Regions from separate parts of the Mesorhizobium sp. M0174 genome, predicted to be linked through region 2. Evidence: predicted binding sites of a transcription regulator. Region 2 holds the regulator's gene; each other region holds the start of a gene.
The links. The regulator LexA, encoded in region 2, represses DNA repair genes until DNA is damaged. The targets are predictions, from matches to a motif close to TGTTCNNNNTGTGTTCNG.
Positions count from the first base shown of each region.

Region 1: the regulator LexA is predicted to act here: its motif matches at 1,477-1,494, upstream of NKJ13_RS09780 (DNA recombination protein RmuC).
Region 3: the regulator LexA is predicted to act here: its motif matches at 1,048-1,065, upstream of NKJ13_RS22365 (metallopeptidase family protein).

Region 1 covers NZ_JAMYTB010000004.1:67,029-70,305, forward strand. Annotated here, with positions in the region: gene NKJ13_RS09775 (GFA family protein) at 1-145, shown strand, start outside; gene NKJ13_RS09780 (DNA recombination protein RmuC) at 185-1,444, opposite strand; gene def (peptide deformylase) at 1,548-2,078, shown strand; gene fmt (methionyl-tRNA formyltransferase) at 2,096-3,025, shown strand; gene NKJ13_RS09795 (GNAT family N-acetyltransferase) at 3,022-3,277, shown strand, end outside.
Region 2 covers NZ_JAMYTB010000006.1:185,558-188,834, reverse strand. Annotated here, with positions in the region: partial or broken gene kynU (kynureninase) at 1-510, opposite strand, end outside; gene lexA (transcriptional repressor LexA) at 959-1,693, shown strand; gene NKJ13_RS15035 (ComEC/Rec2 family competence protein) at 1,687-3,277, opposite strand, start outside.
Region 3 covers NZ_JAMYTB010000013.1:21,367-24,643, forward strand. Annotated here, with positions in the region: gene NKJ13_RS22355 (ImuA family protein) at 1-49, opposite strand, end outside; gene NKJ13_RS22360 (DUF3800 domain-containing protein) at 221-973, opposite strand; gene NKJ13_RS22365 (metallopeptidase family protein) at 1,207-1,629, shown strand; gene NKJ13_RS22370 (DUF1737 domain-containing protein) at 1,924-2,130, opposite strand; gene NKJ13_RS22375 (HpcH/HpaI aldolase/citrate lyase family protein) at 2,159-3,040, opposite strand.

The DNA.
Region 1 (3,277 bases), on a different contig from region 2:
GGGCGAGGGACCGAAGGTTTACGGCATCAGGGTCGGCACGGCACGGCAACGCGAGCAACTGGTGCCGAAAAAGCAGATCTGGCACCGCTCGGCGCTGCATTGGCTGCCGGAATTCGAAGGCACGACCATCATCGAGGAGCAGTAGCGCCAGATCCGGGTGAAGCCTCCGGTTCCGGCGTAGCTCTCAATCGTCGCCTTCGACGACCCTTAGCCTCAACTGCCCGGTTTTCGAATCAGCGACGCGCGGGCTGCTTTCCGCTTTTGCTCCGCTGCCATTCGAACCAGCGGTATCCTCCGCCGGCTGCACGCCAAACTCCAGCGCCTCGATCTTTTGTCCGCGCCGGGTCACCTTCGATGTCGAGACCAGGATGTCGTCGATATCCTTGGCCGATTGACCGAAATGCGTCTGCAATTTGCGCACCCGCTCGTCGAGCCGGGAGACGTCTTCCATTAGCCGGATGACCTCGCCCTGGATCAGGTGCGCCTGCTCGCGCATGCGGGCATCCTTGAGGATTGCCTGGATGACCTGAATCGACAGCATCAAAAGCGATGGCGAGACGATGACGATCCGCGATCGATGCGCCTTTTGGACAACGGCCTCGAAATTCTCATGGATTTCGGCGAACACCGATTCCGAGGGCACGAACATGAAGGCGGTGTCCTGCGTCTCGCCCTGGATCAGGTATTTTTCGGAAATATCGCGGACATGCACCTCGATGTCGCGGCGGAAAGCCTGTGCTGCCGACTTCTGCAGGTCGGCGCCTTCGGCGGCACGGATGGCATTCCACGCCTCGAGCGGAAACTTTGCGTCGATGGCAAGTGACGGCGCGCCGTTCGGCATCTTCACCAGGCAGTCGGGCCGGCTGCCATTCGACAAGGTCGCCTGGAATTCATAGGCGCCGTGCGGCAATCCGTCGGCGACGATGGCCTCCATGCGCGACTGGCCGAAGGCGCCGCGCGTCTGCTTGTTGGAAAGGATCGCCTGCAATTGCACGACCTGGCCGGCCAGCGACTGGATATTGCCTTGCGCGATATCGATAACCGCCAGCCGTTCCTGCAGCTTGGCGAGGCTCTCATGCGTCGATCTCGTCTGCTCGGTCATGGTCTGGCCCAGGCGGCCGGTCATGGCATCGAGGCGCTGGCCGATCGACTGGGTCAGTTCCGCCTGGCGCGCCCCGAACACTTCGGCGATGGCGCCCATGCGGCCTTGCATTTCCGCCTGGCTTGCCAAGATGCCGGCCATCCGCACCTCGGCGTCACGGGCGTGGTCGGCGGCTTCGGCGGCCGCCACACGCGCCTTGGCCGATCGCCAGAGCGCAACGACGAGCGCCACGAACAGTCCAAGGAACAGCATTGCGCCGAAACCCAGGGCTTGGCCGAGCGTGAGCGTGGTGGCGCCGAGGCGGGCGACAGGTTCGGACAGGATGGTGGCCAGATCGTTCATGCCGACAGCATAGATGATTCGGTCTGCCGGCACAGATCAAAACGTGAACGACCCGAAGCCGTCCCGGTTGACGCTTTTCCTGCGAGGTCTTAGGTGAGACGCCATGTCGATCAAGCCGCTTATCATCCTCCCCGATCCCGTCCTGCGCCAGGTTTCAAAACCGGTCGAGCGTGTCGATGGCGATTTGCGCAAACTGGCCGGCGACATGCTGGACACTATGTATGACGCGCCCGGCATCGGCCTCGCAGCGATCCAGGTCGGCGAACCCTTGCGCATGCTGGTGATCGACCTGGCCAAAGAGGACGAGACGCCGGCACCGCACGTCTTCATCAATCCCGAAATCCTCGAAAGCTCCGACCAGCGTTCGGTCTATGAGGAAGGCTGCCTGTCGATCCCGGATTACTATGCCGAGGTCGAGCGTCCGGCGGCGGTGCGGGTGAAGTTTCTCGACCGCGACGGCAAGCTGCAGGAGATCGAGGCCGAGGGGCTGATGGCGACCTGCCTGCAGCATGAAATCGACCACCTCAACGGCGTGCTGTTCATCGATCACATCTCCAAGCTGAAGCGCGACATGGTGGTCAAGAAATTCAAGAAGCTCGCCAGGGACAAGGCGCCGGGCAAGATGGTGGGGTAGGCGTCGACGAAATGCCCCTGCGTGTCATCTTCATGGGTACGCCTGAATTCTCCGTGCCGACGCTGCGGGCGATTGCCGGGGCCGGGCACGGGTTGACGGCCGTCTACACGCAGCCGCCGCGCGCCGGCGGCCGGCGCGGGCTCGAACTGACGCCGTCGCCGGTGCAGCGTGAGGCGGAGCGGCTGGGCGTCGAGGTGCGGTCGCCGGTGTCGCTGAAGAGCGAGGCGGAGCAGGAGGCGTTCCGCGCCTTGGGTGCCGACGTCGCCGTGGTCGTCGCCTACGGGCTGCTTCTGCCCAAACCCATTCTCGAGGCGCCGCGGCTCGGTTGCCTCAACGGTCACGCATCGCTATTGCCGCGCTGGCGCGGCGCTGCCCCTATCCAGCGCGCCATCATGGCCGGCGATACCGAAACGGGCATGATGGTGATGCGGATGGACGAAGGCCTCGACACCGGGCCGGTGGCAATGGTTGAAAAATGTCCCATTGGACCCGACATGACGGCCGGCGATCTGCACGACCGGCTGATGGTCCTCAGTGCTGCGCTGATGGTGCAAGCGCTCGAGCGGCTGGAGCGGAATACGCTGACATTTACCACACAGGCGGAGGTGGGGGTGACCTACGCCAAGAAAATCGATAAATCGGAGACTCGCATAGCCTGGCTGCGACCTGCTGGCGACGTGCACAACCAGATTCGCGGCCTGTCGCCCTTTCCCGGTGCATGGTGCGAGGCCGAAATCGGCGGCCGTGTAGAACGGCTGAAACTGCTTCGCTCGACGCTCTCGCAAGGCGCCGGCGAACCGGGAGGAATTCTCGATGACCGGCTGACGGTCGCCTGCGGGTCAGGCGCGATCAGGCTGGTCGAAGTTCAACGTGCGGGCGCAAGGCCCATAGCCGCGCAGGAGTTTCTGCGCGGGGCCAAGCTCGAAAAAGGAATGAAATTGTCATGAGCATGATGTCCATACGCGCGGCGACGCCGCGGGACCGCGAGGCGATCCGCCTTGTCGAAGAACACGCATTCGGCCAGCAGACGGAGGCCGGACTGGTCGACGCGCTGGTCAGCGGCGGTGATGCCGTCGTCGAACTGGTGGCGGACGAAGACGGGCAAGTGGTCGGGCATATCCTGTTTTCACGGCTTTTCGTGCAGAATGGCGGCAAGAGCTTCCCGGCGGTGGCTTTGGCTCCTTTGGCGGTCGAGCCGT
Region 2 (3,277 bases):
GACCAGCACCACGGCGGTGCGATCGTCGATCAGCTCCTCGATGGTCGGCGCGTCGACCCCCGAGAGGCGCAGCAGCGCATCTTTTCGCGTCGAAACCACACCCTCAGCCATGTAGAGGTCTGTCGGAAAACTATCGCCCTCGGCGACGATGGCCTGCCGCTCCGGTCGCATGGCCATGGCCGCGTGCAGCAGCTTGTAGATGTTGACCGACGTCGTGTCGCAGACCACCGTCTGGCCGACCGCGGCACCGATCAGGCGCCCGAGCTGGTCGCCAAGTTCAAGCGGCATGTTGAACCAGCGGGCCGTGTTCCATGCGCGGATGAGATCATGCGACCATTCTTCGGTCGCGGCCTTGCGCAATTCATCGAAGGCGGCACGTGAAGCAGCTCCTAGCGAATTGCCGTCGAGATAGATCACTCCTTGCGGCAACACAAAGCGGTCGCGCATCGCGCGCAGCGGATCCGCGGCATCCATCGCCTTTACGGCCACGAGATCGGGAATTCCCGTCATGATTTGCCTGCTCCCTCAAAAAATCCAACGCAACGCCGGACACGCATCAACTGTTCTTCCATTACCGGGTAGCGCGTAGCAAGGCTCCACCGGCGAGAAGCAGCCTGACCAGGCGGTGGAAACCTGGAGTTAGCCCGAGGTTGGCGTTTTGAGTTCGTTTCGTTCACGGTGCATTGACCAAACCGCACAGTCGATACGGGTTCAATTCCGTGCCCTTTGCCGACCGACGGCCGATGCCAGTGCCGCCTTCAAGGAGGCCAGAACGGCGCAAACGAAAGCAGAATCAAGGGGATGAGGCTCGCGGCGGTGAAAATACGGTACGCCGGTAGGGGACGTCGTTTGTTTCCCGAGCCTTAACGCATTCATTAAACTTTAAACAGTTGCGGAACACAACTGGAACAGATAGTGTCTGTTCTGGGTTTGTTTTCTGATTCTGTTGGGGGTCGCTATGCTGACACGCAAACAACACGAACTGCTTATGTTCATCCACGAAAGGTTGAAGGAAAGCGGTATCCCACCTTCCTTCGACGAGATGAAGGAAGCGCTCGACCTGGCTTCCAAATCCGGAATCCACCGACTGATTACGGCGCTGGAGGAGCGCGGCTTCATTCGCCGTTTGCCCAACCGGGCCCGTGCGCTGGAGGTACTACGCCTGCCTGACTCGATCGCCCCCGGCCTCAATGCGGCACGCAAGTTCTCGCCGAGTGTCATCCAGGGCAGTCTTGGGCAAGGTGCCCCTCGGCAGGGCAAGCCCACATCGTCGCGCGTCCCTGCAGCCGGCAATGACGACGATGTCGTCGCCGCCGTTTCGATCCCGGTAATGGGCCGCATCGCCGCCGGTGTGCCGATCGATGCTATCCAGCACCAGACGCATTCGATTTCGGTGCCGCCGGATATGATCATGGGCGGCGAGCATTATGCGCTCGAGGTCAAAGGCGATTCGATGATCGAGGCTGGCATTTTCGACGGCGACACGGTGATCATCCGCAACGCCGATACGGCGAGCCCCGGTGAGATCGTGGTGGCCTTGGTCGACGAGGAGGAAGCGACGCTGAAGCGGTTCCGCCGCAAGGGCGCCTCGATCGCCCTGGAGGCCGCCAATCCGGCCTACGAGACGCGCATCTTCGGACCAGACAGGGTCAAGGTGCAGGGCAAGCTCGTTGGGCTGATCCGCCGCTACTGAGTTGCGCCCTTGGTGCCGGCTTTTGGATTGTCGGCTCTGCGGTATGGCGGCAGGCCGCGCGCCGCGCGTGAAAATTTCCGCTGCACGTGCCAGGGCCGGTATGATTTTTCGACGGCGAAGCGGATTTCGGCGCGTGTTGCCGCTTGTGGATCGAAATAGACGGCCGCACTTCCCGCGCGCGCCAGTTGCCGTTTGGTGACGACGAGGACCAGCCGGTCGTAGTAGCAGGGATTATGGGCGGTGGCGTCGTCGATGACGATCAAGCTGGCGAAGGCGCAGGCTGGCCGTGCGGTATCGCGGTCCTTGGCTTGCGCAATGATCGCGCCGGATGGATGCCTGGCGAGGCAGAGACCGTCCGTGCAAATGAACGGCATGCCCGGCGGTAGGTCGGCCGGATCGGCAATGTCGAATTGCGGATCGTTCTTTCCAGGTGTTTCCGGCGCGACGATAGCCTCTGATGTGAGCGCGCGTTTCCAGTTGTCGATCGTGAACTCATTCGGGCGTGCCCGGTTGACGGCGAGCTCACCGCTGCCGATCGGCAGCGCGACCAGCCGTGCGTCCTCCGAGATCAATACGTCGGGTACGCGCGTCTGCGTTGTCGTTAGCAAGCCGGCGAGCGCAAAAGGAAGTGCCGCGAGCCGCAACCAGGTCGTCGCCATGCTGGCAATGACGAGGGCGATCGTCACCAAAAGGACAGATCTCAGCGAAATCAGTCCGACCGCATCGATCGGCGAGCGCTCGGAGATCCACCCGGACAGGGCGATCATCGCCGTCAGCCCTTTGCCCATCACGTATAGGAAAGGCCCATCCGCGCCGAACGGCATCGCCAGCGCACTGAGGACGGCGAAGGGCATGACGACCAGTGAGACGATGGGCATGATGGCCAGATTGGCGAACAGGCTGAGCGGCGCCACGCGCTGGAAATGCCATATGGCGAAAAGCGCCGTGGCGCTCCCTGCAATGATCGAGGTCATCGCCAGGCCGCCCATGCCCAGCAGGACCTTTCGCGTGGCGAGGCGTAGCGGCGACCGCCGCGGCGGCGGCGTGGTGGCCCTGCCGGCGCGGTAGTCGGACCAGCCGGCATAGGCGCCGACAAGGGCCGCCGTCGCGGCGAAGGACATCTGGAAGCTCGGACCGACCACCTCGTGCGGCGACACCACGATGACCGCGATGGCCGAGATCGCCAGGTTGCGCATGGTGAGCGCGGCCCGGTCGAACAGCACGGCGATAAGCATCACCGCCAGCATGATGAAGCTGCGTTCGGCCGCTACCACAATGCCGGAAAAGACGAGGTAGGCCGCAATCGAAAAAAGCGCGGCGGCTGCGGCATATTTCTTGACCGGCCGTCGCGATGAGAAGTCGGGAAACAGCGCAAAGGCGCCGCGTAGCAGCGCCATGATGGTGCCGGCGACCAACGCCATATGCAGCCCCGAGATGGAGATGATGTGGTAGATGCCTGTACGCCGCATCGCTTCGTTGATCTCCTCGGGAATGCCGGCGCGCACGCCAACGATCAGCGCAGCAGCAATCTCGCCCTCGGCGCCGCCGATGCGGCTGCGGATATGGTCGGCGATGGATTCGCGC
Region 3 (3,277 bases), on a different contig from region 2:
GGCGGCGCAGGGCAAAAACAGTCTCCCGCGCCACGGCGCTTGTCGCCATGACGGTCAGCTTCCACTCACAATTGTTCCCGTTATGTTCCTATAGATTCCAGAGGCCGCCCGAAGAGTCAAGCGGAGTCATGGGGAATTTATTCCCAGAAAGAGCAATCCGAGCTTTTCAAGGAAACCGCTCGGGAGCCTGGGGTTGATAAAAAGGGGGCGGCTTTTGACTCTAGCCTGAAGCCAATTCTGAAGCGACGCGTCTCAAATATTGGGCGGTAAAGTCGGCGATTTGATCGACTTCTTCATCGTCATATTTGCGAAAGCTAAAGCGGCTGAAGCTAGGGTCGATAGCTTGGAGGGTTTTTCGTAGGGGACCGCGAAAATTCCTCATTTGATGGTTCCCCTCATATGCCAATACGTCTGCGCATTGAAGCGGTGGGTGCCTAGTTTTTGAGCCGAAATTGAAAGTCGCCGATTTTCCCGGAAAATGCCGCTGGACTTGCTGGAACGCCTCAGTCGCCGCCGCGCTGTACTGGTTGGCTTCATGGACGAATGCGATGTTATCGTGGCCTTCCGATGCGAGTTTCTCCCACGTGCTGCGAAGGGCCCATTGCAGGCAGATGTAGTACCAGCCGCGTACCATGTCTTCCGGCTTGATGGCTAAGCTATGTTTGTGAGCCAAGACCTCGCTCAGTTTCCGCCTGTCGACGGCGGCGATAATGCCCCGAATGTAGTGGTTTTTGACTACCGGCAGGATGCGCTTGACGTGTCTATCTCGCTCTTCACGGGTCCACCCTTCGTACTCCCCATGCCTGTTATGGCAATCGACCGAGTGGTGAATTTTTATCGGCGCCTTCGCCACGATCCACTCGAGGGTCCAGATCTGCCAGTCTTCTTTTGAAGCCCAAACGGCGGATACGGAAAGAATTTGCGAGTCATGGTCAGTGCCAGATTCGTCTAGGTAGACCTCAATCACGACCACCAAACCTTCCCGAGGGGCAAGAAAGGTGTCGCGGAACTCTAGGACGCGCCTTCCACCATTTCCGTCGACTCATCGGCTCGAAATTTGTTCAGCACGGTACCACCTCCTCAGTGCGTACGCGAATTACGACACGCTGAATTTATTCCTGCTTATGATCCTGGGGCAAAGGCGGCAGCCCGACCATTTGCCGAGTTCGGCCTGAAAGCCTATATGCCGGGATCAAAGGACAAAGCATGGCTCGCATCTACCAAACACGCATCTGGCACGACCAGCTTTCGCCAACGATGGAGGAAATCGAGCTCCTGGCGCTGGAGGCCTATGCCCATCTGCCGGAGGACTTTCGCAAGTTGACCGGCGAGATCGTCATTCAGATCGCCGAATTCCCGACCGACGAGATCATGGACGACCTTTCGCTGGAAACGCCCTTCGACCTGCTCGGCCTGTTCGAGGGGCGCGGCATCGCCGAGCGCTGGAATCCGCAGACCGGCGAGGGGCCGAACCGCATCACCCTCTATCGTCGCGCCATCCTCGACTACTGGGCCGAGAACGAGGAAACGCTGGGCGACATCGTCACCCATGTGCTGATCCACGAGATCGGCCACCATTTCGGCCTGTCGGACGACGATATGGAGAAGATCGAAGAGGCAGCGGAGTGAGCGACCCCGCTCCTCGTCATCCTGGGGCGGAGCAAGGAGCGAAGCGACGCGGCGCAGACCCCAGGATCCATGCCGTGATAGTGATGCAGTGCGCCGGCGGTGCAGAACCGAACGCTCATCATCCCGTTCTGGGTAACGGGGCTATCCCGATCGGTGGTAGATCACACTAGACTAATCCTGATCCGCCGTGCCCTTCGGCAGAGGTAACGGCATGGATCCTAGGGTACTCCGCGACGTCGCTTCGCGACTGCTACGCCCTAGGATGACGAAGGACGAGCGCTTCAGCGAACCTCCCTACCAATCGCTGAGCTTGGTGTCGGGGCCGTATTCCTGGCCCTCGATGTCCTTCACCACGGCCTGGCCGCAGCGCATGGTCTTGGCTTCCTGGTCATAGGCATAGGTCGGCGAGCCGAACAGGTGCCAGCCCTTGTTCAACGCCGCCGTCACCTTGTGGCAGAAGCTGGAATCGTCCGGACCGGACAGAAAACGGTAGAGTTTCATTCTTCAATCCTGTCGTCAGTTGCGTTAGTCATGCGCGAACAGCGGCGGCCTTCGCCAGCAGTTTTTCGGCCTGCGCCAGATGCAGCCGCTCGACCATCTTGCCGTTCAGCGCAACTACCGCCCTACCGGTATTTTGGGCGAGCGCGAAGGCATCCTTGACCGCGCGCGCTTCGGCTATTGCTTCGGGCGACGGTGCAAAGGCGCGGTTCGCGGCTTCGATCTGAGCCGGATGGATCAGCGACTTGCCGTCAAAACCCATGGCGGCCGCTTCCGTGCACTCGCGCGCAAACCCGTCCATATCGCGAAAATCATTGAAGACACCATCGAGCAGGTCGAGGCCGCCGGCGCGCGCGGCGAGCACCATCTGCATCAGCCATGGAACGAGATAGCGCCGATCGGGCGTGGCGAGAATGCCGGTGTCCTTGACCAGGTCGTTCGTTCCGGCAACGAAACAAACCAGTCGAGAGGCCGGGTCGCGGCCGAGCTCAGCGATCGGCCCGATATTGAGCAGCGCCCTGGGCGTCTCGATCATCGCCCATAGCTTGACTTCGTCGGCGATAAAATTGTCGTCGAGCACGTCGCCGGCCTCGAGAATGTCGCGCGGCGTGTCGACCTTGGGCAGCAGGATGGCGTCGGGCGAGCATTTTGCCGCGGCCAGCAGGTCGGCGCCGCCCCACTCGCTCGACAGCGCGTTGATGCGCACGACCATCTCGCAGCGCCGGTTGGAATGGCCGGCGAAAATCGCCACCAGCTTTTCGCGCGCGGAAGGCTTGTCGGCCGGGGCGACGGCGTCCTCGAGATCGATGACGACGGTATCGCAGGCCAGCGATTGGATCTTGGCCAGCGCCTTGTCGTTCGAAGCCGGGACGTAAAGCACCGAGCGGCGCGGGCGGTAGCTTTCGGTGGTCATCTCCGATCTATGCCGTCTGCAGCCGGCCGAGGCAAGCCGTGCATAAAAACTGCACGCAACTTCGGAAAATCTCCTCGTCTCCGCCCCGCTTGCCACCCGACCGGATGCGACAAGGGCGGCATGCAAGAGCAAACGAACTCCCGTTGGTCCCTGCCGTACCGGCTTCGCCGCGAAAGCTGGTGGCTCGTCGATCCGCCCCGGACTTCGGTAAACCTCCTCCCTTTCGTCCGGAAATCC